Regions from separate parts of the Streptomyces sp. NPDC088812 genome, predicted to be linked through region 1. Evidence: riboswitches for the same ligand, from Rfam matches in the RefSeq annotation. Region 1 holds a riboswitch; each other region holds the start of a gene.

Region 1 (11,809 bases):
GCCGACGGCGCCACCGCGCAGATCGTCTTCGTCGCCCCCGACGGGGAGAAGGTGACCGCGGCCGCCCACCGCGCCGCCATCGACACGCTCGTGGCGGAGGCCGCCGACGCGCCCCGGGTCGCCGGCGCCGTGAGTCCGTTCACGGCGGGCGCGGTGAGCGAGGACGGCTCCACCGCCTACGCCTCGGTGACCTACACGGTGAAGGCGGACGACCTCACGGACGCCGACAAGGCCGCCCTGGAGGCAGCCGTCGACGAGGCCCGCGCCGCCGGCCTCACGGTCGAGGTCGGAGGCACCGCACTCGCCGCGCAGCCCGCGGCGGGCGGCTCCTCCGAGGCCATCGGCATCGCCCTCGCCGCCGTCGTCCTGCTGATCACCTTCGGATCCCTCGCCGCCGCGGGCCTTCCGCTGCTCACCGCCGTCATCGGCGTCGGGATCAGCATGGCCGCCATCCCGGCCCTCGGCAGCGCCCTCGGGCTCTCCCTGACCACCGGCACGCTCGCCACCATGCTCGGACTGGCGGTCGGCATCGACTACGCCCTCTTCGTGGTCTCCCGCTACCGGGAGGAACGCGCCGCCGGCCACACCCCCCCGCGAGGCGACCGGCCTCGCCGTCGGCACCGCCGGCTCCGCCGTCGTCTTCGCCGGCCTCACGGTCGTCATCGCGCTGGCCGGCCTGACGGTGATCGGCGTGCCCATGCTGACCAAGATGGGCCTGTGCGCCGCGGGCGCCGTCGTCGTGGCCGTCCTGGTCGCGCTCACCCTGGTGCCCGCCCTGCTCGGGATGTGGCCCGATGCCGTGCTCTCCCGCGCCACGCGCCGGCGCCGCGCCACGGCCGCCCGGCCGGCCGCCGGCCCGGACAACGGCGGCTCCCGTCGGGCGCGGTTCGTGCTGCGCCGCCCGGTGGCCGTGCTGGTCCTGTGCGTCGCCGGCCTGGGCTCCCTGGCGCTGCCCGCCACGCAGCTGGAACTGGGCATGCCGGGCGCCGAGTCAGAGCCGGTCTCGTCGACGCAGCGGCGCGCCTACGACGCGCTCGCGGAAGGTTACGGCGCGGGCTTCAACGGGCCGCTGACGATCGTGGTGGACGTCGAGGACGCGGCCGGACCCGAGGCGGCGGTGAACACGGTGGCCAAGGCGATCGGCGCCACCCGCGGAGTCGTGTCCGTCTCCGCCGCGCGCTACAACGAGGCCGGTGACGCCGCGCTGTTCTCGGCGGTCCCGGCCACCGGACCCAACGACGAGGACACCAAGGACGTCGTCCGCGCCCTCCGCGCCGAACGCGCCGGTCTGGAACGGGAGACGGGGGCCACGTTCAAGGTCACCGGCAGCACCGCGATGAACATCGACATCGCCCAGGCCCTCCAGGACGCGCTCGTGCCCTACCTGGCCGTCATCATCGGCCTCGCCCTGCTCCTGCTGCTGGTGGTCTTCCGTTCCGTGCTCGTGCCCGTCAAGGCCGCGCTCGGGTTCCTGCTGTCGGTGCTGGCCGCCCTCGGCGCGGTCGTGGCGGTCTTCCAGTGGGGCTGGGGCGCGCACCTGCTCGGCGTGGAACAGCCCGGCCCGATCATGAGCCTGATGCCGATCTTCCTGGTGGGCATCGTCTTCGGCCTGGCGATGGACTACGAGGTGTTCCTCGTGGCACGCATGCGGGAGGCGTACGTGCACGGGGACCGGGCCGCCCGGGCGATCGTCACGGGGTTCGGGCACAGCGCCCGGGTGGTCGTCGCGGCGGCCGTCATCATGATCGCGGTCTTCTCCGGGTTCATCGGCTCCGGCGAGTCGATGATCAAGACGATCGGTTTCGGTCTCGCGGTCGCCGTGCTCTTCGACGCCTTCGTCGTCCGCATGGCGCTCGTCCCCGCCGTGCTGGCCCTCCTCGGCGACAAGGCGTGGTGGCTGCCCCGCCGGCTCGACCGGCTGCTGCCCCGCGTGGACGTCGAGGGCGCCGGACTCACCCCGCCGGCGCCCGGGGCCGCACCGGCGGACGGCGAGACCGCCTCCCGGGAACACGTCCGTACCTGAGGTGAGCCCCGCCCGCGGGCCGCGCCGCCGGGCTCGACGGCGTCGCGGCCCGCGATGTGTGACCATGCCTGCCGTAGGAACCGTAGGGAAATGTGATGAGCACCAGCTGGCAGCGCCGGGCGGCCACGCGCCCGAAGGCCGTCGAGGCCGTGACGCTGGCCCTGCTGTTCGCCCTCACCGTCACCGGTGTCCTCCTCGCCCGCGCGGTGATGCCCGAGCCGCCGGCCCCGTGGCCCGCTGTCGCGCCCGCCGCCGTCGCCTGCGCCGCGCTGCGCCGACGCGACAGCCGCCCCCTGCCCGTCCTCGCCACGGTCACCCTCTGCACCGTGGTCCTCGTGGCCCTCGGCTACCTTCTGACGCCGCTGCTGATGGCACCGCTCCTGGTCGCGCAGTACGCCACGAGCCTGCGCACCCGGCACCGTCGCGGCCGGCGACGCCCTCCTCTCCCCGGCCGCCACCCGGGCCCTCATCACCCGCTTCCTGGCCACCCCGGACACCGACGACTTCCTCGCGCTCCCCGACGTCCTGAAGGCCCTGACCGACCGGGAACGGGAGGTCACGGCGCTGGCCGCGCACGGCATGTCCAACGCCGAGATCGCCGACCGGCTCGTGCTGAGCCCGCTGACCGTCCGCAGCCACATCCAGCGGGCCATGAACAAACTCCACGCCCGCGACCGCGCCCAGCTCGTCGTCATCGCCTATCAGAGCGGCCTGGTCACCCCGCACCCGCACATCCGCCCCCACGGCGGCCGGTGACGCACGTGCGTCCGGTGCGTGCGACGACACCTCTCCGGGGTGCCGTGGACGAGCGGAGCCGACCCGGCCGGCGACGGCGCCGGCTCACCGCGCCCGCGGCGCGTACATGATCACGGCCATGCCGGCGAGGCAGACCAGGGCGCCGACGACGTCGTAGCGGTCGGGACGGTAACCGTCGGCGACCATGCCCCAGGCGATCGATCCGGCGACGAAGACACCGCCGTAGGCGGCGAGGATGCGGCCGAAGTTGTCGTCGGTCTGGAAGGTGGCCACGACGCCGTACAGGCCCAGCGCGACCACGCCCGCCCCGGCCCAGACCCAGCCCCTGTGCTCGCGGACGCCCTGCCAGACGAGCCAGGCGCCGCCGATCTCGAAGAGGGCGGCGACGACGAACAGGGCGACGGAACGGGCGACGGTCATGGGGCGACCCTATCGGCCGGGCCTCCGCCGCGATCTCCGTCGGACCTGACGGTCCGCCGGACCGCCCACGCATCGGGCGCCGGGTTCGGGGCCGCCCGCGCACCGGGCCGCCCACGCATCGGGCGCCGGGTTCGGGGCCGCCCGCGCACCGGGCCGCCCACGCATCGGGCGCCGGGTTCCGGGCCGCCCGCGCACCGGGCCGCCCGCGCACCGGGCCGCCCGCGTGCCGGGCGCCGGGGCCGCGCCCGCAGCGGACGCGGGGCCGCCCGTGCAGTGGACGCGGGACCGCCCGCGCACCGGGCGCCTGCTCCTCGACCGTGCCCGCGGCCGACGCCCTGAACCGGCCCTATCGGCGGCTTGATAGCCTGCCGAGGCCAGTCGAGCCACATCCGAGGCCAGGGAATCCGGTGCGAATCCGGAACTGACGCGCAGCGGTGAGGGGGACGGGCGGGGCACACACGCCACTGGGAAGGGGACGGGCCGGCCGGCGGGCCGGTGCGGCACCGAACCGGGAAGGCGCCCCGCGCGGACGAACCCGAGTCCGAAGACCTGCTGGCACCGCCACGCCCCCGGGCATGGCGGACGTCCGCAGGCCAGGCTCCGCGTACGAGCCCCGACAACCGAGGCATGCCCGTGCTCCGTTCCACACCGCCGCGCGTCCCGCGCACCGCGGCCCTCCTGCTCGCCCCCGCCCTCCTGCTCACCGCCTGCGGCGGATCAGGGGGCTCCGGCGGCGACAGCGCCGGCAGCGCCCAGGCCGCCGCCGGTTACCCGCGCACGATCGTCGACTGCGGTCACCGCGTCACGCTGGAGTCGGCACCCCGGCGGGCCGTCTCCCTCAACCAGGGCACCACCGAGATCCTGCTCTCCCTCGGCCTTCAGGACCGCATGGCCGGCACCGCCACCTGGACCGATCCGGTGATGAAGGGACTGGAGAAGGCCAACGCGTCCGTGCCGCGGCTGGCCGAGAACAACCCGTCCATCGAGAAGGTGCTGGACGCCGAACCGGACTTCGTCACCGCCTCGTTCGTCTCCACCCTCGGCAAGGGCGGCGTCGCCACGCGCGAGCAGTTCGAGGAGCTGGGCGTGCCCACCTATGTCTCGCCGTCCGACTGCTCCGAGGGCAAGGACAACGACAGCGGCGGCGACGGCTCCCGCAGCGAGCCGCTCACCCTCGACGCCGTGTACGGCGAGATACGCGACCTGGCCCGCGCCTTCGACGTCGAGGCGCGCGGCGAGAAGCTCGTGGCGAGCCTCCAGCAGCGGGTGCGCGAGGCCACCGCCGGACTGGACGCCTCCGGCGTCTCCCTCATGTACTGGTTCGCCAACTCCGAGTCGCCCTACCTCGCCGGCTGCTGCGGCGCTCCCGGCGCCATCACCCGGGCCCTCGGCGCGGAGAACGCCCTCTCCGACACGCACGACGAATGGCCGCAGGTCAACTGGGAGACGGTCGCCGACCGCGATCCCGACGTCATCGTCCTGGGCGACCTCACCCGGAAGTCGCAGACGGCGGAGACCGCCGAGGCCAAGATCCGCTTTCTGGAGACCGACGCCGCCACCCGCAACCTCACCGCCGTGCGGAAGAAGCGGTACATCCTGCTCAGCGGTCAGGCCATGAACCCGTCGATCCGCACGGTCGAGGGCATCGAACAGGTCGCCGCCGGACTGCGCTCGTTCGGGCTCGCCGGGTGAGGCTGCGCGACACGCTCGTGGCGGCCGGCGGCCTGCTCGTCCTCGCCGTGTCGGTCGCCGTCGCCGTGACGATCGGCCCCGCCGACATCTCCGCCTCGGACGTGTGGGCGTCGGTCGCCGCCCGTCTCGGGGTGGGGGAGAGCCGGCTGGCCCCGCTGCGCGACGGCATCGTCTGGAACCTGCGCATGCCCCGGACGGTGCTCGCCGCCGTCTGCGGGGCGGGACTCGCGCTGTGCGGGGCGGTGATGCAGTCGCTGCTGCGCAACCCGCTCGCGGACCCCTTCGTGCTCGGGGTGTCCTCGGGAGCCTCCACGGGCGCGGTCGCCGTGGTCGTGCTCGGCGTGGGCGGCGGCGCGGTGTCCCTGTCGGGGGGCGCGTTCGCCGGGGCGCTGGTGTCCTTCGGGCTCGTCCTCCTGCTGAGCCACAGCCTCGGCGGCAGCACCGACCGCGTCGTCCTCTCCGGCGTCGCGGCGATGCAGCTGTTCTCCGCGCTGACCTCCTTCACCGTGCTCACCTCGGCCGACGCCGAGACGACCCGCGGCGTGCTGTTCTGGCTGCTCGGCTCGCTCTCCGGCGCCGACTGGACCGACGTGCTGCTGTGCGCGGGCGTCCTGGCGGCCGTGCTCGGGGTCTGCCTCGGACACGCCCGTACCCTGGACGCGTTCGCCTTCGGGGAGGAGGCCGCGGCCTCGCTCGGCGTGCGCGTCGGCCGCGCCCGGCTGGTCCTGCTGTGCGCGACCGCGCTGCTCACCGCCGTCCTGGTCAGCTGCGCCGGGGCGATCGGCTTCGTCGGCCTGGTCCTCCCGCACGTGACGCGCGCCCTCACCGGCTCCGGCCACGCCCGCCTGCTTCCGGTCACCGCACTGGCCGGGGCCGTCTTCCTGGTCTGGGTGGACACCGCCGCCCGTACCGTCCTCGACCCGCAGGAGGTGCCCGTGGGCGTCGTGACGTCGCTGATCGGCGTACCCGTCTTCGTGGCAGTGCTCCACCGCAGAAGGAGGAAGGCGTGAAGGACGCTCACGCCGGAGCCGGAGCCGGAGCCGGAGCCGGAGCCGGAGCCGCGGCCGGAGCTGGGAGCGGAGCCGACGCCGGGGCCGCGGCGGACATGACGGACGCGGCGGACGCGGCGGACGCGGCGGACGAGGCGGACGAGGCGGACGAGGCGGACGAGGCGTCCGGGCTGCGCGCGAGCCGTGTCACCCGCCGTGCCGACGGCCGGCTCATCCTCGACGGCCTGACCCTCGCCCTCCGCCCCGGCGAGACGGTGGGCCTCATCGGCCCCAACGGGTCGGGCAAGTCGACCCTGCTGCGGCTGCTCGCCGGCGTCCTCGCCCCCACGGCCGGCGTCGTCACCCTGGACGGGCGGCCCCTGTCGCAGGTCGGCCGCCGGGCCACCGCCCGCCGTGTCGCCACCGTCGAGCAGCACGCCCACACCCAGAGCGAGCTGACCGTCCGCGACGTCGTCGCCCTCGGCCGCATCCCCCACCGCCGGGCCTGGACGGCCGCCACGGCGGCGGACGCGCGGGCCGTCACCGAGGCCCTGGAGCGCACGGGCCTGGCCGGGCGGGCCGCCCAGTCCTGGCACACCCTGTCCGGCGGCGAACGCCAGCGCGCCCAGATCGCCCGCGCCCTCGCCCAGGAACCCCGCGAACTGCTGCTCGACGAGCCGACCAACCACCTCGACATCCAGCACCAGCTCGACCTGCTGGACCTCGTCGCCGGTCTCCCGGTGACCACCGTGATCGCCCTGCACGACCTCAATCTGGCCGCCATGTACGGCGACCGGCTGCTGGTGCTCCGGGAGGGACGCGCGGTCGCCGAGGGGACTCCGGGCGACGTCCTGACCGCGGAGCTGATCGAGGAGGTGTACGGCGTCCGCGCCGAGGTCACCACCGCGCACGGCCGTCCGGTGATCCGCTTCCTGCGCCGCGGCCCGCGGCCGTCGTCGCGGGAAGCTCCCTGACGGGGGTCAGTGACCGCTGTTCAGCGGGTGGCTGAAGCCCTGGGCGGAGATGAGGCGGGCGGCCGCGGCGAGTTCGGCGGCGAAGCGCTCCACCGCCTCGTACGGGAAGCGGTGGCTGGGCCCGCTCACGGAGAGGGAGGCGACGACCGACCCCGAGCGGCCGGTGACCGGCACGGCGACGGCGGTGAGCCCCTCGTCGAACTCGCTGCTGCTGACGGCGTAGCCGCGCTGGGCCGTCTCGGCGGCCCCGGCGCGCAGCCGGTCGGTGTGCGCCTCGCCGTACGGTGAGGCGAGGGCGACCCGGCGCAGGACGGCGTCGGAGGCGTCGCGCAGCAGGACCTTGGAGGAGGCGCCGGCCCACAGCGGCTGTTCGTCGCCGACGTCGACGACGTGGCGCAGCGGGTGGGGGCTCTCCTCGTGCGCGACGCAGACGCGCTGGACGTCCCGGGCGACGAAGATGTTCACGGTCTCGCCCAGCCGGTCGGCGAGGTCGCGCATCACCTTGCGGGTCTCCCGCGGCGCCTCCCACCGGCCGCGGGCGAGGTAGGCCCAGCGCCACAGCCCGGGGCCCGCCGTGTAACCGGCAGGGTGCGAGCCGAGCAGTCCGGTCTCCTCCAGGGTCTGCACCAGGCGCAGCGCGGTGGTCTTCGCCAGCCCCGTGGCCTCCGTGATCTCACGCAGGGTGACGACCGGCCGGTCCTCCCCCAGCAGGTTGAGGATGTCGACGGCCCGGCGCACACTGCGCACGCCGGTGCCCGGCTGCTCCCGTTCGTCCTCGGCCCGTGCCGTCTCGCCGCCGTCCACCCGTCGTCTCCCTGCTCGTGCCGCCCGTCGCGGCCCCCGTCGGCCAGGACGGCAGTCCGCTCTGCGGACCACGGTAACCGCAATGACGCAGGCGCCGTACCGGGACCCGGAAGAGCGGCCCCCGCCGCCCTTCCAGGTGCCGTGCAACGGTCTTCATGGTCCACTCCGTGGATGGAGTCCGGCCGGTAGGACGTCACCCTTGCCTCAGTGGCGGCAGCCCGGTGGGCAGGGGGAGGGAAGGGGTGGTGCGGGCGCCCCCCGAACGTTGACCGGCGAGGCCCGTCGCGGGCGGTGCTTCCTTGTCCGGTGCCTCGCCCTCCTCTACCGTGACCGTACAGTGGACCTGTCGATCCGCCTAGTGGTCAGCTTGGAGTTCCAGTGACAGCAGCAGTTCTCACGACGACGGCCGGGCCGGCGGCGCCCGGACGCGGGGCGAGCGCCGGCCCGGCCGGACGCGCGGGCCGGACCCGGATCAGCGTCGGGAGGACGCATGCGTAAGTCGATCGCCACCGTCTGCCTCAGCGGCACGCTCACCGAGAAGCTCACGGCCGCCGCACGGGCGGGCTTCGACGGGGTCGAGATCTTCGAGAACGACCTGGTCGCCGCCCCTCTCACCCCCGAGGAGATCCGCGCCCGCTGCGCCGACCTCGGCCTGAGCATCGACCTCTACCAGCCGATGCGCGACATCGAGGGTGTCCCCGAAGACCTCTTCGACCACAACCTGCGACGCGCCCGGCACAAGTTCGACCTGATGCGCAGGCTCGGCGCCGACACCGTCCTGGTCTGCTCCAACGTCTCCCCGCAGACCCTCGCCGACGACTCCCTGGCCGCCCGGCAGCTCGGCCGGCTCGCCGACCTCGCCCAGGACTTCGGCATCCGCGTCGCCTACGAGGCGCTCGCCTGGGGACGGCACGTCAGCACCTACGACCATGCCTGGCGCATCGTCGAACAGGCCGACCACCCCGCACTCGGCGTGTGCCTGGACAGCTTCCACATCCTCTCCCGGGGCTCCGACCCCCGGGGCATCGAGGACATCCCCGGCGAGAAGATCTTCTTCCTGCAACTGGCCGACGCCCCGCTGATGGCCATGGACGTCCTCCAGTGGAGCCGCCACTACCGCTGCTTCCCCGGCCAGGGCGGCTTCGACGTCACCGGTCTCGTCCGCCACGTCCTGAACGCCGGCTACGACGGCCCGCTCTCCCTGGAGGTCTTCAACGACGTCTTCCGCCAGGCCGACGCGGGCCGCACCGCGGTGGACGGACTGCGGTCGCTGCTCGCTCTGGAGGAGAACGCCGGCGTCTCACCCCTGCCCGCCCCCGTCGTCCCCTCCGGAGTGGCCTTCGCGGAGCTGGCCGCCGGCGACCCCGAGCCCGTCGGCAAGCTGCTCACCGCACTCGGATTCGCCCGCACCGGCCGCCACCGCGGCAAACCCGTCGAGCTGTGGCAGCAGGGCGCCGCCCGTGTCCTGGTCAACACCGGCACCTCGACGCGCCGCGCGGGAACCACCCTCGCGGCCATCGGACTGGAGACCCCCGACCCGGCGGCCGCGGCACGGCGCGCAGAGGCCCTCCTCGCTCCCGCGCTCCCCAAGCGGCGCGCGGTCCATGACGTCCCCCTGGAGGCCATCGCCGCACCGGACGGCACCGAACTGCTCCACTGCGCGACCGACCGGCCCGGACTGCCCAGCTGGACCGACGACTTCGAGCCGCTCCACGACGCCCCGAGCCCGGCCGGCGGCATCACCGGCATCGACCACCTCGCCCTCACCCAGCCCTGGCACCACTTCGACGAGGCGGTCCTCTTCCACCGCGCCGTCCTGGGCCTGCGACCGCACGACACCGTCGACCTCGCCGATCCCTACGGGCTCTTCCGCAGCCGCGCCCTGACCGCCCCGCACGGCGGACCCAGGATCGTCCTCAACCTCGCGCCCGGCCCGGACGACGCGAGCGGAAGCCGCCCCCAGCACGTCGCCTTCGCCGTCGAGGACATCGTGACGACGGCGCGCCGCGTCCGGGAGGAGGGCGCCGAACTCCTGCGGATCCCGGCGAACTACTACGACGACCTCCAGGCACGGTACGAGCTCCCCGCGGACGAACTGGAGACGTACCGCGAGCTCGGCATCCTGTACGACCGCGACGAGCGGGGCGGCGAGTTCCGGCACTGCTACACCGCGACCGTCGGCCATGTCTTCCTCGAACTCGTGCAGCGCACCGGCGGCTACGGCGGCTACGGCGCCGCCAACGCCCCGGTCCGCCTCGCCGCCCAGCGGAGGTAGCCGGGGCACCGGGTGTCAGTGGAGATCTTTAAGGTGTAGGGCGTGGTCCGGTGCCGCCGCCACCGCAGGTGCGGCGACCGGGGCCGGACCACGGACACCGTTCCCGCACCGTGAGGAAGTCACCGGCCATGTTCCAGGAGACCCCGATCTACGCCCGTCTCATTACCGAACGGGGTGACGTGCCCGACCAGGTGCGCCGCGACGCCGAGCGGATCCACCGCGATCTGGCACGTGTCATCACGCCGGGCCCTCCCTCCTTCCCGCCGGCCCCCTACAGAGCCTGACGGCCGCTCGCCGGTGAACCCGGCCCGCGGCGCACGGTGAGCGGCGCCGCGTCCCCGGCGTCCGGTTCACCGCGCGCGTCCGGTTCACCGCGCGCGGCCGGATCACAGGGCCCGGGCGACGAGCAGGGCGACGTCGTCGTGGTCGTCGGGGTGGCGCAGGCCGTAGAGCAGGAGGTCGCAGGTCTCCTCCAGCCGCCGGTGCGGTTCGTCGAGGAACCCGAGCAGGGTGTCGAGGCGGTCGTCGATGGGATGGCTGCGGGTCTCGACGAGGCCGTCGGTGTAGAGGACCAGCAGATCGCCGGGGTCGAGGACGACGGTCGTCGTCTCGAAGGGGACGCCTCCGACGCCCAGCGGGGCGCCGGAGGGCAGGTCGAGCAGCCTGGGTGCACGGCCGGGCCCGGACAGCGCGGGCGGCATGTGGCCGGCGTTGGCGACGCGGCACTCCCGGGTGCGCGGATCGAATACGGCGTACAGGCAGGTCACGATGTAGTGCTCCAGATCGCAGGTGATCTTGTCCAGGTGCTGGAGCACGGCGGCCGGATCGAGGTCGAGGTCGGCGTAGGCGCAGGTGGCGGTCCGCAGCCGGCCCATCGTGGCGGCGGCGTCGATGCCGTTGCCCATGACGTCCCCGACGACCAGTGCGGTCTTGTCGCCGGTCAGGGGGATCACGTCGTACCAGTCGCCGCCGACCTCGCTGGTGGCCTGCGCGGGCTGGTAGCGGGAGGCGAGCTCCAGACCGGTGTGCCGGGGCGGGTGGTCGGGCAGCAGGCTGCGCTGGAGGGTGAGGGAGGTGTTGCGCACGCTCTGGAACCAGCGGGCGTTGTCGATCGCCACGGCGGCACGCCCGGCCAGCTCGGCGGCGAGCACGACGTCGTCCTCGTCGAACGGCAGCGGATTGCGGGTGCGCTTGAGATCGAGGACGCCGAGCACCTCGCCATGGGCGATCAACGGCACGGCCAGGTACGAGTGGACACCGGCGCGGGCCAGCAGGGAACCGGCCTCGGCGTCCCGGGCGATGCGCGGCAGGTCCCGCTCGCCGACGTGGGGCACCAGGACCGGCCGGCCGGTGTGGACGCACAGGGTGACCAGACGGTCGCCGTCGTAGGCCGTCAGGTCGCCGGGAGGATCGGCGGCGCGCAGGGCCACCGTCGGCTGGTCCGCCTTGAGCGCGAGGGCCCGGAAGAGCTCGGGGCCGTTGTCCGGTCGGCGCGCGCGCCGGCAGGACAGGGCCGAGTCGAGGACGTCCACGGCGACCACGTCGGCGAGCTGGGGCACCGCGATCTCGGCCAGCTCCCGGGCGGTCTCCTCCACCTCCAGCGTGGTGCCCACGCGGGCGGATGCGTCGGCGATGAGCGCGAGGCGGCGCCGGGCCCGGTCGGCCTCGGCGGCCGCGCGGTGCCGTTCCGTGACGTCGACGACCGACAGGGCCGCGCCGAGGACCCGCCCGCCGGGGTCCTCCAGCCGGTAGAACGACAGGGACCAGGCGTGTTCCTGGTCCGGGTCGGTCGGGGGACGGCCCACGTGGTACTGGTCGAGGAGCGGGGTGCCGGTGGTGAGGACCTGCCGCAGCGCCGACTCGATGGTCCGGACGT
Region 2 (6,415 bases), on a different contig from region 1:
TCCGACGCCAGGCCTCGGACCCCGGCCCCGGATCCCGGACCCCCGACCCGGGCCCCCGGGCCAGGGGGCCAAGGGACCGGGGCCGACCCGGGGCCCCGCACGGCGCGCCGTCCGGCCGTCCGGCGGCACGGGTCGGTGTCGGGCGGTGCCCGGTCAGCGTGGGGCGGTGCCGGTGGTGATCCCGTGGTCGTGCCCGCGCCACGCCTCGGCCCGCAGGTCCGCGTCGCACAGGACGTCCACCGCCGTGCAGGCCAGGGCCTCCGTGGCCGCCAGGAGGACGTGCCGGGCCCGGTCGGAGGCCGCGGCGGCGGCGAACTCGGGTGTGTGGTCGGAGCCGTCCTCACCCATGATCGCGACGAAGGGGTGGATGGCCGGCACCCGCCCGCTGACGTTCCCGATGTCCGACGAGCCGAGGTACACCCCCGGCACCGGCGGCGTCACGGTGATGCCGGCCCGGCGCAGGTGCGCGGCGAACCGCCCCGACAGCGCCCCGCTGTCCCGGAAGTGCTCGTAGCGCACGGTGGCACGCTCGACGGCGCACGTGGTGCCGGTGGCGAGCGCCACGCCCTCGGCGGCGGACCGCACCTGCCCGGCGAGGTCGTCCAGGGCGTCCGTGGTGGCGGCGCGCAGCCCGAACAGCCCCTCGGCGTACTCGGGCACGATGTTGGTGGCCGTACCGCCGTGCGTGACGATGCCCTGGACGTGCGAGGCCTCGGGCAACCGCCGACCGAGCGCGGCCAGCACGTTGAACAGCTCGACGAGGGCCGCGAGCGCGTCGATGCCCTCCGTGGGGTTGCCCGTCGGGTGGGCGGCGCGGCCGTGGAAGCCGACCCGGTACTGCTCCTGGGCCGTCAGCGGCGCCCGGACCCAGTCGTACACCCCCGGGTGGAACATGAGCGCGGCGTCGACGTGGTCGAAGACGCCCGCCTCCACCTCCAGCACCTTGCCCCCGCCGCCCTCCTCGGCCGGGCTGCCCACCGCCAGCACCGACCCGGCGTCCGGACCCAGCGCGGCGCGGGCGGCGATCGCCGCGCCCAGGCCGGCGGCGGCGATCAGGTTGTGCCCGCACGCGTGCCCGAGGCCGGGCAGGGCGTCGTACTCCAGCAGCAGCGCCACCGCGGGCCGCCCCCGGCCGTGGCGCGCGGTGAACGCGGTCGGCAGGCCCGCCACGTCCTGCCGCACCTCGAATCCGGCCCGGCGCAGCTCACCCGTCAGCAGCGCGCAGGCCCGCCGCTCGGCGAAGGCGTACTCGGGGTCGGCGTGCAGTGCCGACGCGACGCCCCAGAGGGCGTCCGCCCGGTCCGTCACCTCCTGGCGGACGCGGCGGTGGAGGGCGTCGGGATCGCGGTGCACACGGCCTCCAGGGTGTCGGCGGGGCTTCCTTCCGACCCACCGGGTTCCACCGGGCGGCGCGTCGACACCCCGCCGGACGGGCCCGCCTCAGCCGTCGGCCGGCCGGGGGGACGGGACGGCCGCCGCCAGGGCGGCCAGCTCCTCCGGGCTGCGGGGGCCGGCATCGCCCTCGGCCAACGCGCCCTGCGCCCGCAGCAGCCGGGCCGCGGCGACGCCCCAGGGCAGCCGCAGCCCCGCCGCGCGGAGCAGGTCGGCGCGGGCCAGGGTGGGGGCGGCGGGCCCGGTGTGGACGCCGGACGGGGTGAGGAGGGCCGCGTCGTCGGCCCAGCGCAGGGCCAGGTCGACGTCGTGGGTGGCCATCACGACCGTGGTGCCGGCGGCGCGCAGGGCGTCGAGCGTGGCCAGGAGGCGCTCCTGGCCGTCCGGGTCGAGCCCGGCGGTCGGCTCGTCGAGGACGAGCACGCGCGGCCGCATCGCGACGGCGCCCGCGATCGCGGTCCGCTTGCGCTGCCCGTAGGAGAGCAGATGGGTGGGCCGGTCGGCGAGGGCGGCGATGTCCAGGGCGGCGAGCGCCTCCGCCACCCGGGCCCGTACCTCGTTGTCGGGCAGACCGAGGTTCAGCGGCCCGAACGACACGTCCTGCGCGACGGACGCGGCGAACAACTGGTCGTCCGGGTCCTGCACCACCAGCTGGACGGTCGTCCGCAGCCCGGTCAGCCCCTTGCGGTCGTACACCACCGGCCGCCCGTCGACCGTCACCGTCCCGGCGCGCGGCCGCAGTCCGCCGCTGAGCAGCCGCATCAGGGTCGTCTTGCCGCTGCCGTTGCGGCCGAGCAGGGCGAGCGCGCGGCCCTCGCGGACCGCGAAGTCGAGACCGTCGAGCACGGCCGGGCCGTCCTCGTACGCGAAGGAGACGCCCCGCAGGGCCACCGGCTCGCTCATGACAGGGGCCCTTCCAGGACGAGGGTGAGGGCGGCCACCGTTGCGAGGAGCGCGCAGCTCGCGGCCGTGAAGCGGACGGAGACGCGGGCCTCGGGCACCAGGACGCGCAGGGTGCCGTCGTAGCCGCGTCCGGCGAGCCCGGCCTGGAGGCGCGCCGCCCGGTCGAAGGCCCGCACGAAGGCGGTGGCGCCGAGCCCGGCGAGGGAGCGCCACTCGGCGGCCCGCGAGGTGTGCCCGAGCCGGGCCGCCTGGGCCTCCCGGATCCGCCGCACGGAGTCCAGCAGCAGGAAACTCATGCGGTACGTGACCAGGGCGACGTCCACGACCGGCGCGGGCACGCCGGCCCGCACCAGCCGTGGCAGCAGGTCGGACATGGGGGTGGTGAACGCGAACAGCAGCACGCCGAGGGAGGCGGCCGAGGTGCGCAGCATCAGCTCCCCGGCCCGCGCGGGCCCGCCGTCGGCCAGGCCCACGAAGGCGCCGGGCCCGCCCACCCGGACCAGCAGCGGGAGGGCACCGGTGGCGCAGAAGCCCAGCGGCACCCGGTAGGCGCGCCACAGCCGGCGGGCCGGTACTCCCGCCGGGCCCAGCAGCACGGCGAGCGCCGTCACCAGGACCAGGGCCGCACCGGGCCAGGGCGGCAGGGAGATCGCGAGCAGGGTCAGCCCGAGTCCGAGTACGGCCTTGTCCACGGGGTGACGGCGGCGCCAGCGGCTGCTGTGCGCCGCCGCGTCGATCGGCAGCACGAGGGTCAGGCCCGTCCCCGCCCGGACTTCCCGGCACCGCCGGGGGCGCCGTCCGCGGGCGCGGTCGCCTCCGTACGCTCCGCGCCGGCCGCGCCGTCGTCCGGGACCGTCCGGTGTGCGGTCTCCGGGCCGTCCGGCAGGGCCCTCGCCCGCTGTTCGCCCTGCCGCCGGCCCCGGCGCAGGCCGAAGTAGTAGGCGAGGACGCCCGCGCCCAGCGCGGCCTGGAGGGCGAACAGCGCCGACTCGATCTCACCGGACGGCGGCTCGTACAGCGGGGAGAACCACGGTTCGTAGTCCGGTTCGATCTCGGTGATCGCCGTCTCCGCCTCGGCGTCGGAGCCCGCGAACGGCTCCTTCTTGCCGTCGCCCAGGCCCAGGGCCAGCGGCAGCACCGCGAGGGCGACCACCACGAGCAGCAGCAGGGCGTTGATCCTCGCGTTGCGGTTCACCGGGCCACCGCCTCCGTCCCGGTCGGCTGCGCCTGTCGCCGCCCGGTGACGAGCACGCCGAGCCGGGTCAGTTCGCCCTTGCTGGACTGCACCAGCAGACGCATCACCAGGACGGTGAGCAGACCCTCGCTCACCGCGAGCGGGATCTGCGTGACGGCGAAGATGGAGCCGAACTTGCCGAGCGCGCCCAGGAAGCCGCTGCCCGGGTCGGGGAACGCCAGCGCCAGCTGCACGCTGGTGACGCAGTACGTCGACAGGTCGGCGACGAACGCGCCGAAGAACACCGCGACCATCAGCGGCACGGCGAACCGCCGCAGCAGCCGGTACGTGCCGTAGCCGGCCCAGGGCCCGACGATCGCCATCGAGAAGGCGTTGGCGCCGAGCGTGGTCAGCCCGCCGTGCGCGAGCAGCAGTGCCTGGAAGAGCAGGGTGATGGTGCCCAGCACCGTCATGACCGGCGGCCGAAAGAGGATCGCGCCCAGGCCGGTCCCGGTGGGGTGCGAACAACTGCCGGTCACCGAGGGCAGCTTGAGAGCGGACAGGACGAACGTGAAGGCCCCGGAGGCGCCGAGGAGAAGCGTGCTCTCCGGGTGCTCGCGCACCTCACGGCTCAGTGCGCGGACTCCGTGGACGACGAACGGCGCCGACGCGATGCCCCAGGCGACCGCGTGCGCCGGAGGAAGGAAACCCTCGGCTATGTGCATGGCTCAGCAGACCCTCTCCAGCACCTCGTGGATGGTTGACGCGCCTTGGCCGGTCTCCTGGCTGACGGGTACCACCGCCCGTGCTCCGCCTTCCCGGGTCCGAGGACCCAGTGGCTGCCCGTGAGGGCCGGAGCCGGACTTCCCGATCACAGTGGCGAGGGCCGCACCGGCATCACACCGGATTTCCCGTTCACCAAGGCGTGGTGACAGTAGTGCGCGGACCGGGGCGGTGACAAGCGGCAACGGGGGCGCGCGAGCGGCGGGCGGCGGCTCACGCCCCGGCGCACAGCCGAGCAGGGCAGCCCGCGCGTGTCGCGACCGAGTCCGCCGGGCCCGCACACGCCGCGTCCGCGCCCGCGCGCCACCCGCCGGGGCGCCCCACGGGCCCCCGCCGCCCGCCGCCTCCCCCGCCGCTCTCCCCGATCAGCGCCCCCGCCAGTCCAGGCAGACCACCAGGGCGTCGTCCTCCGGGGTCCGTTCGCCGCGGTGGCGGGTCAGTTCGCGCAGGACGGCGTGCGGTACCTCGGCCGCGGGCAGCAGGCGGGTGGCCTGGATCGCGCGGGCGAGGGGGGCGTCGCCGTACGTCTCTCCGCCGGGGGAGGCGACCGCGTGCACGCCGTCGCTGACGAAGACGAGGCGGTCACCGGGCTCGGCGTGCACCTCCTGCTCCACGTAGTCGGTCTCCTCGAACATGCCGAGCGGCAACTGGGCGTCGAGCGGAATCCGTTCCACACGGCCGTCGCGCAGCCTCAGCATGCGCGGGGAGCCGGCGTCCACCACCCGGGCGCGTCCCGTGGTGAGGTCGAGGTCGAGCATGAGGACGGACAGGTAGCGGCGGCCCCGGTAGTGGGCGTGCACGGCCTGGTCGGCGAGGGCCGCCTGGTCGGCGAGGGACAGTCCGGCCCGCCGGGCGTTGCGCAGCGCGGTGATGGCCAGACCGGTCAGCAGGGACGCCTCCGTGCCCTCGCCCATGCCGTTGGTGACGTACAGCATCAGGCGGTCGGCCGTCGCGGACCAGTCGTAGTTGTCGCCGAAGACCGCGTAGGCGGGCTCCAGTTGCGCGCCCAGCTCGAACTCGGGGCGGCTGCACGACCGGCCCGGGAGCAGGTGCCACTGCATCTCGGCGGCCAGGGTGAGCCGGTCCTTGCGTCTCGCCTGGACATAGAGGTCGGTGTCCCGTTCGGCCACGATCAGCTCGTGCCCGAGGGCCCGCGCGATCTCCGCGAGTTCGGCCGGCACGTCGCCGGCCGGCTCCGGCAGGGTGACCGTCAGCACGCCGAGCCGGTCGCCGCGCACGGAGACCGGCAGGTGCACCCGTACCCGCCCGTCCCCCACGGCTTCCACGAACGGTTCCTGCGCGCCGAACGCCCGGCCGGCCGGGCCGTCGTGCACCGACACCGGTTCCGCCGTGTGCGGCAGCTCGGACACCGGTTGCAGCACGGTCAGGCCGTAGTCGGCGAGGTACAGCTCGACGGAGTCCGCGGCGTACTGGCGGAGCAGTACGCCGCGGACCGCGTCGATCACCTCGTGGGGGGCCGCCGTCCGCAGCGCGCGCTCGGCGGTCACCAGTGCGTTCACGGTGGTCACAACATCAACCTTTCGTCGAATTCTTGGCGGCCTCGTACGCGCACGAGGCCCTCGGTGCGGCCGCGGCCCGCCGTGTCGCTGTGCCCGCCGCCCGCCGTGTCGCCGTACCCCCTCCGGGCGTACGACGGGGTCGGCCGACGCGGTCCCTAGTACGCTGGCGGTCGACCCAGTGCCTGCGAGAGTGTGGACCGTGACTGCCTTCCGCCATCGCCCGGAGCCCGAAGAGGTCGCACGGGTCACCGCGACGGCCGCGGAGCTGCTGGAAGTCCTGTGGGGCAGGGCCTCGACCGCCCCCGCCTCCGCGTCCCAGTTGCGCGTGCTGCTGATCCTCGAGCATCACGAGGGCATCAATCTGCGCACCCTCGCCGACTCGCTCGCCTCCACCCCGCCGTCGACCAGCCGGCTCTGCGACCGGTTGCAGGCCTCCGGGTTCGTCGAACGGGCGGTGAGCCCGGCCGACCGGCGCGAGGTGCGGCTGCGTCTCAGCGGCCGGGGGCGGGCCTTCCTCGCGGATCTGCGCGTGCGCCGGGAACAGCAGTTGCAGGCGGTGCTGGCGGTGATGCCCGCCGCCCGGCGGGTCGCGCTGCTGGAGGGGCTGGAGGCCTTCTGCGACGCGGCGGCGACGCTGATACAC
Region 3 (6,415 bases), on a different contig from region 1:
CGGGGAGGGTGGCGGCCCCTTGGCGGAGCCCCGCCGCGCTGCCCTGCGGCGGAGGTCACATCAGCGGGGTCAGGAAGCGGCGGAGGACTTCCTCGTAGGCGGCGGGGTCGGCGTTCCACATGGCGGCGTGGGGGGCCTGCCGGACTGGGTGGAGGGTGACGAGGTCGGGGCGCCGGGCGGCGAGCCGGCGGGTGGCCTCCCAGGGGGCGACCGTGTCGTCGGGGCCGTGGAGGACCAGGGCCGGGACGCGCAGGCGGATGGGGTCCGCCGCCTCGTCGGGGTGGTGGGCGTCCAGGCCGGTGCGGCCCTGCGCGGCGCGGACGGCGAGGGGCAGCAGCGCGCCGGGGGTGTGGCGGGCGGCGGCGAGGGCGCGCAGGGTGGCCTGCCAGTCGAGTACCGGGGAGTCCAGCACCAGCCCCGAGACGAGGTCGCGCAGACCGGAGTGGGCGGCGGCCCGCAGGGCCATGGTGGCGCCGGTGGACCAGCCGAGCAGGACGACGCGTTCGGCGCCGTGGCGCGCGGCGTAGCGCAGGGCCGCGTCGACGTCCCGCCACTCGGTGGCGCCGAGGTGGTTGAGGCCGTCCGGGGGGCGGGGCGCGCCGAGGTCGCCGCGGTAGGCGAGGGCGAGCACCGGGAAGCCCCGGCGGTGCAGGAAGCGGGCGAGGTTGAGCGCGTGCTCCCGGGTGGTGCCCAGGCCGTGCACGGCGATCACCCAGGTGCGGCGGGCGCCGGGGACGAACCAGGCGGGCAGCGGTCCGAGCTCGCCGGGGACGTGGACGTCGGCGTGGTCGAGGCCGAGCGCGCCGCTCGGGGTGCCGACGTACAGGTTCGGGGTGAGCCACACCGCGTCGCCGGGGCTCAGCGTGCCGTGGGTGACGCGTTCCAGGCGGCGGACGACGGTGTCGGCGGAGGGGGGCGCGGTGGCCAGGACCGGGCCGACGACCGCGTGGGAGCCGTTCCCGGCGAGGCCGTAGGTGCCGGGCCGCAGGGTGGCCAGGTCGCGGGTGAGCACGATCTGGCCGGCGGCGGTGCCGTGCACGGTGAGCCGGGGTTCGGTGGGCAGGGGGCGGCCGGGCGGCGCCTTGAGCGCGGCGTCGCTGGCGAACCGGCCGGCGGCGACACTGGCGGCGCCGGCGGCCAGGGCTGCGGTGACGGCGGCGGCCGTCGCGGTGACAGTGCGCACCCGTCCAGTGTCCCGGCCGATCGTCCGACCGGCCAGTGGTGGCACGGGACGGACCGGAGCACGGCGTCGTGCCAGAAGCCGGAGCACGGCGTTCCAGAGGCCGGAGCACGGCGCGCCAGGGGCCGGAGCACGGCGCGGGACGGGTGCCGGAGCACGGCGCGCCACGGGCCGGAACACGCGCCACGCGCCGGAGCACGGCGCGGGACGGGTGCCGGAGCACGGCGCGCCACGGGCCGGAACACGCGCCACGCGCCGGAGCACGGCGTGCCGTGGGCCGCCCGGTCAGGGCCGCTGCCCGTAGCCCCCCAGCCGCTCCGCCACCGCCGACAGCTGCTCCGGTGTCAGGAGGGTCGGGGTGAGGCCGGGCACCGAGGACGCGGTGAGCCACAGCCGGCACATCCACTCCAGCTGGGCGGTGCGGTCGTAGGCCTGGTCGAGGGTGGCGCCGTAGGTGAGGGTGCCGTGGTTCTGGAGGAGGCAGCCGGTGCGGCCGTCGAGGGCCCGGAGCATGTTGTCCGCCAGTTCTCGGGTGCCGTAGGTCGCGTAGGGGGCGACCCGGACGGAGCCGCCGAGGGCGCAGACCATGTAGTGCACGGACGGGAGTTCGGTGACGAGGGTGGAGACGGCCGTGGCGTGCACGGCGTGGGTGTGGACGACGGCGCGGGCGTCGGTGGTGCGGTAGACGGCGAGGTGCATCGGCAGTTCGCTGGTGGGGACCAGGGTGCCGAGGACCTGCCGGCCGTCGAGGCGGACGCCGGTGATGTCGTCGGCGGTGAGGCGGTCGTAGGGCACGCCGGAGGGGGTGACGAGCACGGTGTCGCCGACCCGGACCGAGACGTTGCCGGAGGTGCCGACGACCAGCCCGTCGGCGGCGGTGCGGCGGGCCGTCGCCAGCAGGTCCGCCCAGGCCAGGGCCTCCTCCGTCCCCGGTGTGCCGGCGGTGTCGTGGCGGGGGTCACGTCGCAGTTCAGCCATGCCCATGATCCTGCCAGGGGCGGCGCCCGGACGGCCGGAATACGAGACTCCGCAGACAGTCATCACGAAGCCCGACTCAGTTCACCTTCCGTTCACCCAGGTTACCTACGTTCATCCAGCCAATGACCTCGAACGATTGCCTGGGTAAATGGAAAACTTCTCGCTGATCCTCGCGATTGTGGTGGTAACCGCACTCGCGTTCGATTTCACGAACGGTTTCCACGACACCGCCAACGCGATGGCCACGACCATCTCGACCGGCGCACTCAAGCCCAAGGTCGCGGTGGCCATGTCCGCCGTGCTCAACCTTGTAGGCGCATTCCTCTCGGTGGAGGTCGCCAACACGATCTCCAAGGGTCTCGTCGACGAGACCGGCATCCGTCCCGAGGTCATCTTCGCCGCCCTGGTCGGCGCGATCCTCTGGAACCTTCTGACCTGGCTGGTCGGACTCCCCTCCAGTTCCTCGCACGCCCTCATGGGCGGTCTGATCGGCGCCACCATCGCCTCGGCGGGCGTCGGCGCGGTCCACGGCGACGTGCTCGTCACCAAGGTGCTGCTCCCGGCGGTCGCCGCCCCGATCGTGGCGGGCGTCGCCGCGATGTTCGCCACCCGCCTGTCGTACACGCTCGGCCGGAAGGCCGACGGCAAGGCGGCCGAGAAGGGCTACCGGGCCGGCCAGATCGCCTCGGCGGGCCTGGTCTCCCTCGCCCACGGCACCAACGACGCGCAGAAGACGATGGGCATCATCACCCTCGCCCTGGTCGCCGGCGGCGCCGTCGCCCCCGACTCCGACCCGCCGATGTGGGTCATCCTCTCCGCGGGCCTCGCCATCGCGCTCGGCACCTACCTGGGTGGCTGGCGCATCATCCGCACCATGGGCAAGGGCCTGACCGACCTCCAGCCGCAGCAGGGCTTCGCCGCCCAGACCAGCGCGGCCACCGTCATCCTCGCCTCCTCCCACCTCGGCTTCTCCCTCTCCACCACGCACTCGGTCTCCGGCGCGGTGATGGGCGCGGGGCTGGGCCGCAAGGGCGGCGTCGTCCGCTGGTCGACGGCCACCCGGATGTTCGTCGCCTGGGGCCTGACCCTGCCGGCCGCGGCCGTCGTCGGCGCGCTCGCCGAGTACGTCACCGGCCTCGGCGCCTGGGGCACGGGCCTTGTCGCGGTCTTCCTCGTCGCCTCCAGCGCCGCGATCTGGAAGCGGTCCCGGAACGAGGTCGTGGACGCGTCGAACGTCAACGGCACCGACGAGCCGGCCGGCGTGGTCACCACGGCGATCGCGGCCGTCACCCCGCCCCCGGCGGGCACGGTCCCGGCGGGCACGATCCCGGACGGGCCGATCGCCGCCGTCCCGACGCCGGCCGCACCGGCCATCGCCACCGAGCCGACGGCTCCCGCCGCCTGAGCCCGCCCACCCGGCACGAAGGAAGAGAAGCATCATGAAGATCGACTGGGCGGCCCTGGGCTCCGTCTTCGGCGTCAGCCTCGTGGTCACGGTGGCCCTGGTGACGCTCTTCACCCTCGGCATCATGGGCCTGTCGCGGCGCGAGCGGGCCGCGGCGCAGGGCGGGACGGCCGCGCTCGCGGTCACCGGCGCGTACGCGTGCTTCGCCGCGTGCGCGGCCGCGGTGGCGTACGGCATCTCGCTGATCGTGGCCTGAGCCACGCGCCACGGGTCCCCGCCCCTCCCCCACTCCCTCTCCTCCCCCTCCCGTCCCTCTCTCCCCCGCCCTGTCGGCGTCCGCCTCACCGGCGGTCCCGGCGGGGCGGACACACGTCCACGCGGGCCGTCCCGGACGGCCGGTGTGGGGTTCTGCACACTCTCCCCGTGCAGGTCAACACCAAGTTGACGGCCGTTCCGGGCCCGTGGTGGACTGCCGGAGCCATGTACGGCGACAGGAAGAGGAAGCCGGTGTGAATCCGGCGCGGTCCCGCCACTGTCACCGGGGTAGACACCCCCGGGAGCCAGGAACTCTCGTCGCCGGTCTCGTCGAACCAGGGCGTGGACACCCTGAGTGAGGACATATCGCCATGCTCGGCTGCCGTTCGAGGTCACGTACCCGGTCGTTGCCCGACCCCGCGGCCGGCTGAGCCGATGGGTGCCGATCGCGTTCACGCGTACGGCGCCGCCGCCGGCCTCCTGGGGGACCTGCTCCTCGGCGATCCGCGCCGGGGACATCCGGTCGCCGTGTTCGGGCGGGCCGCGGCCGGCGTGGAGCGGGTGCTGTGGCACGACCACCGCGGGTGGGGCGCGCTGCACACCGCCGTGTGCGTCGGCGGGGCCGTGGCCCTGGGCGCCGGCGCCGCACGCGCCGTCCGGTCGTCGGCCGCCGCCTCCGTCGCCCTGACCGCCACCGCCACCTGGGCCGTCGTCGGCGGGACCTCCCTCGTGCGCGAGGCCCGGACCATCGGGCGGTGTCTGGAGGCGGGGGACGTCGAGGGCGCGCGGGCCCGGCTGCCGCATCTGTGCGGGCGGGACCCGCAGGCCCTGGACGCGGACGGGATCGCCCGCGCCGTCGTCGAGTCCGTCGCCGAGAACACCTCCGACGCCGTGGTCGGCGCGCTGGTGTGGGGCGCCGTGGGCGGCGTGCCGGGGCTGCTCGGCTTCCGGGCCGTCAACACCCTCGACGCCATGGTCGGCCACAGGTCTCCGCGTCACCGTCGCTACGGCTGGGCCTCGGCACGCCTGGACGACCTCGCCGGCTGGCCGGGGGCACGGCTGACGGCCGTCCTCGCCGCCGTCGCCGGGGACGATCCCCGCGGGGCCGTACGGGCCTGGCGGGCCGACGCGCGCAAGCACCCCAGCCCGAACGCCGGCCCGGTGGAGGCCTCCTTCGCCGGCGCCCTCGGGGTGCGGCTGGGCGGGACCCTGTCCTACGGCGGCCGGGTCGAGCACCGGCCCGTGCTCAACGGGCCGGCCGGGCGGCCCGTGGCCGCGCGGGACATCGAACGCGCCGCGCGGCTCTCCCGCCGTGTCGGCCTCCTCGCGCTCGGCGTCACCGTCGCCGCGCGCCTCGTCGCGAAGGGGCGTACGTCATGAGCGGGGGTCTCCTCGTCGCCGGCACCACCTCCGACGCCGGCAAGAGCGTCGTCACCGCCGGGATCTGCCGGTGGCTGGTGCGGCAGGGAGTGAAGGTCGCGCCCTTCAAGGCGCAGAACATGTCGCTGAACTCGTTCGTGACACGGGAGGGCGCCGAGATCGGGCGCGCCCAGGCCATGCAGGCCCAGGCATGCCGGGTGGAGCCGACCGCGCTGATGAACCCCGTGCTGCTCAAGCCCGGTGGCGAGCAGAGCAGCCAGGTCGTGCTGCTCGGGAAACCGGTCGGCGAGATGAGCGCCCGCGGGTACCACGGGGGACGGCAGCGGCAGCTGCTCGGGACCGTGCTGGAGTGCCTCGAGACGTTGCGGGGCACGTATGACGCGGTGATCTGTGAGGGGGCCGGTTCTCCCGCCGAGATCAACCTGCGGCGGACGGACATCGTGAACATGGGGATCGCGCGGGGCGCCGGGCTGCCCGTGCTCGTCGTCGGCGACATCGACCGGGGCGGCGTCTTCGCGTCGTTCTTCGGGACCGTCGCCCTGCTCTCCCCCGAGGACCAGGCGCTCGTCGCCGGGTTCCTCGTCAACAAGTTCCGCGGCGACGTCTCGCTGCTGGAGCCGGGCCTGGACATGCTGCACGGGCTGACCGGGCGGCGGACGTACGGGGTGCTGCCGTTCCGGCACGGGCTCGGCATCGACGAGGAGGACGGAATGGGGGTGTCGCTGCGCGGCACGGTCCGGGAGTCGGCCGTCGCGCCTCCCGTCGGGGAGGACGTGCTGCGGGTCGCCGTCTGCGCGGTGCCGTACATGTCCAACTTCACCGACGTCGACGCGCTGGCCGCCGAACCGGGCGTCGTGGTGCGGTTCGTGGACCGGCCGGAGGAACTGGCCGACGCCGACCTCGTGGTCGTCCCCGGCACCCGGGGGACCGTGCGGGCGCTGGAGTGGCTGCGGGAGCGGGGGCTGGCCGACGCCCTGGTCCGCCGGGCGGCCGAACAGCGGCCCGTCCTCGGCATCTGCGGCGGCTTCCAGCTCCTCGGCGAGCGCATCGACGACGAGGTCGAGAGCCGCCGGGGGCGGGTGGACGGGCTCGGCGTCCTCCCCGTACGTGTGCGCTTCGCCCGGGAGAAGACCCTCACCCGGCCCGTCGGGGAGGCCCTCGGGGAGCCGGTCGAGGGCTACGAGATCCACCACGGGGTCGCCGAGGTCCTGGGCGGG

What was found. A riboswitch is a leader RNA that binds a small molecule or an ion and turns the genes downstream of it on or off. The one in region 1 is predicted to bind cobalamin.
Region 2: another riboswitch for cobalamin. It lies ahead of ACIP67_RS26885 (energy-coupling factor ABC transporter permease); the one in region 1 lies ahead of ACIP67_RS00615 (ABC transporter substrate-binding protein).
Region 3: another riboswitch for cobalamin. It lies ahead of ACIP67_RS36825 (cobalamin biosynthesis protein); the one in region 1 lies ahead of ACIP67_RS00615 (ABC transporter substrate-binding protein).

Annotation. Positions count from the first base shown of each region.
Region 1 covers NZ_JBIVJP010000001.1:129,862-141,670, forward strand. Annotated here, with positions in the region: partial or broken gene ACIP67_RS00600 (MMPL family transporter) at 1-2,023, shown strand, start outside; partial or broken gene ACIP67_RS00605 (response regulator transcription factor) at 2,441-2,779, shown strand; gene ACIP67_RS00610 (YnfA family protein) at 2,864-3,199, opposite strand; cobalamin riboswitch at 3,558-3,771, shown strand; gene ACIP67_RS00615 (ABC transporter substrate-binding protein) at 3,827-4,891, shown strand; gene ACIP67_RS00620 (FecCD family ABC transporter permease) at 4,888-5,901, shown strand; gene ACIP67_RS00625 (ABC transporter ATP-binding protein) at 5,997-6,854, shown strand; gene ACIP67_RS00630 (IclR family transcriptional regulator) at 6,861-7,658, opposite strand; gene ACIP67_RS00635 (bifunctional sugar phosphate isomerase/epimerase/4-hydroxyphenylpyruvate dioxygenase family protein) at 8,149-9,933, shown strand; gene ACIP67_RS00640 (hypothetical protein) at 10,062-10,217, shown strand; gene ACIP67_RS00645 (SpoIIE family protein phosphatase) at 10,320-11,809, opposite strand, start outside.
Region 2 covers NZ_JBIVJP010000016.1:158,433-164,847, reverse strand. Annotated here, with positions in the region: gene ACIP67_RS26905 (amidohydrolase) at 154-1,353, opposite strand; gene ACIP67_RS26900 (energy-coupling factor ABC transporter ATP-binding protein) at 1,441-2,295, opposite strand; gene cbiQ (cobalt ECF transporter T component CbiQ) at 2,292-3,041, opposite strand; gene ACIP67_RS26890 (energy-coupling factor ABC transporter substrate-binding protein) at 3,047-3,490, opposite strand; gene ACIP67_RS26885 (energy-coupling factor ABC transporter permease) at 3,487-4,194, opposite strand; cobalamin riboswitch at 4,224-4,407, opposite strand; gene ACIP67_RS26880 (PP2C family protein-serine/threonine phosphatase) at 4,618-5,760, opposite strand; gene ACIP67_RS26875 (MarR family transcriptional regulator) at 5,963-6,415, shown strand, end outside.
Region 3 covers NZ_JBIVJP010000027.1:100,297-106,711, reverse strand. Annotated here, with positions in the region: gene ACIP67_RS36845 (alpha/beta hydrolase family protein) at 56-1,183, opposite strand; gene ACIP67_RS36840 (class II aldolase/adducin family protein) at 1,466-2,158, opposite strand; gene ACIP67_RS36835 (anion permease) at 2,307-3,563, shown strand; gene ACIP67_RS36830 (hypothetical protein) at 3,598-3,819, shown strand; cobalamin riboswitch at 4,034-4,154, shown strand; gene ACIP67_RS36825 (cobalamin biosynthesis protein) at 4,254-5,198, shown strand; gene ACIP67_RS36820 (cobyric acid synthase) at 5,195-6,415, shown strand, end outside.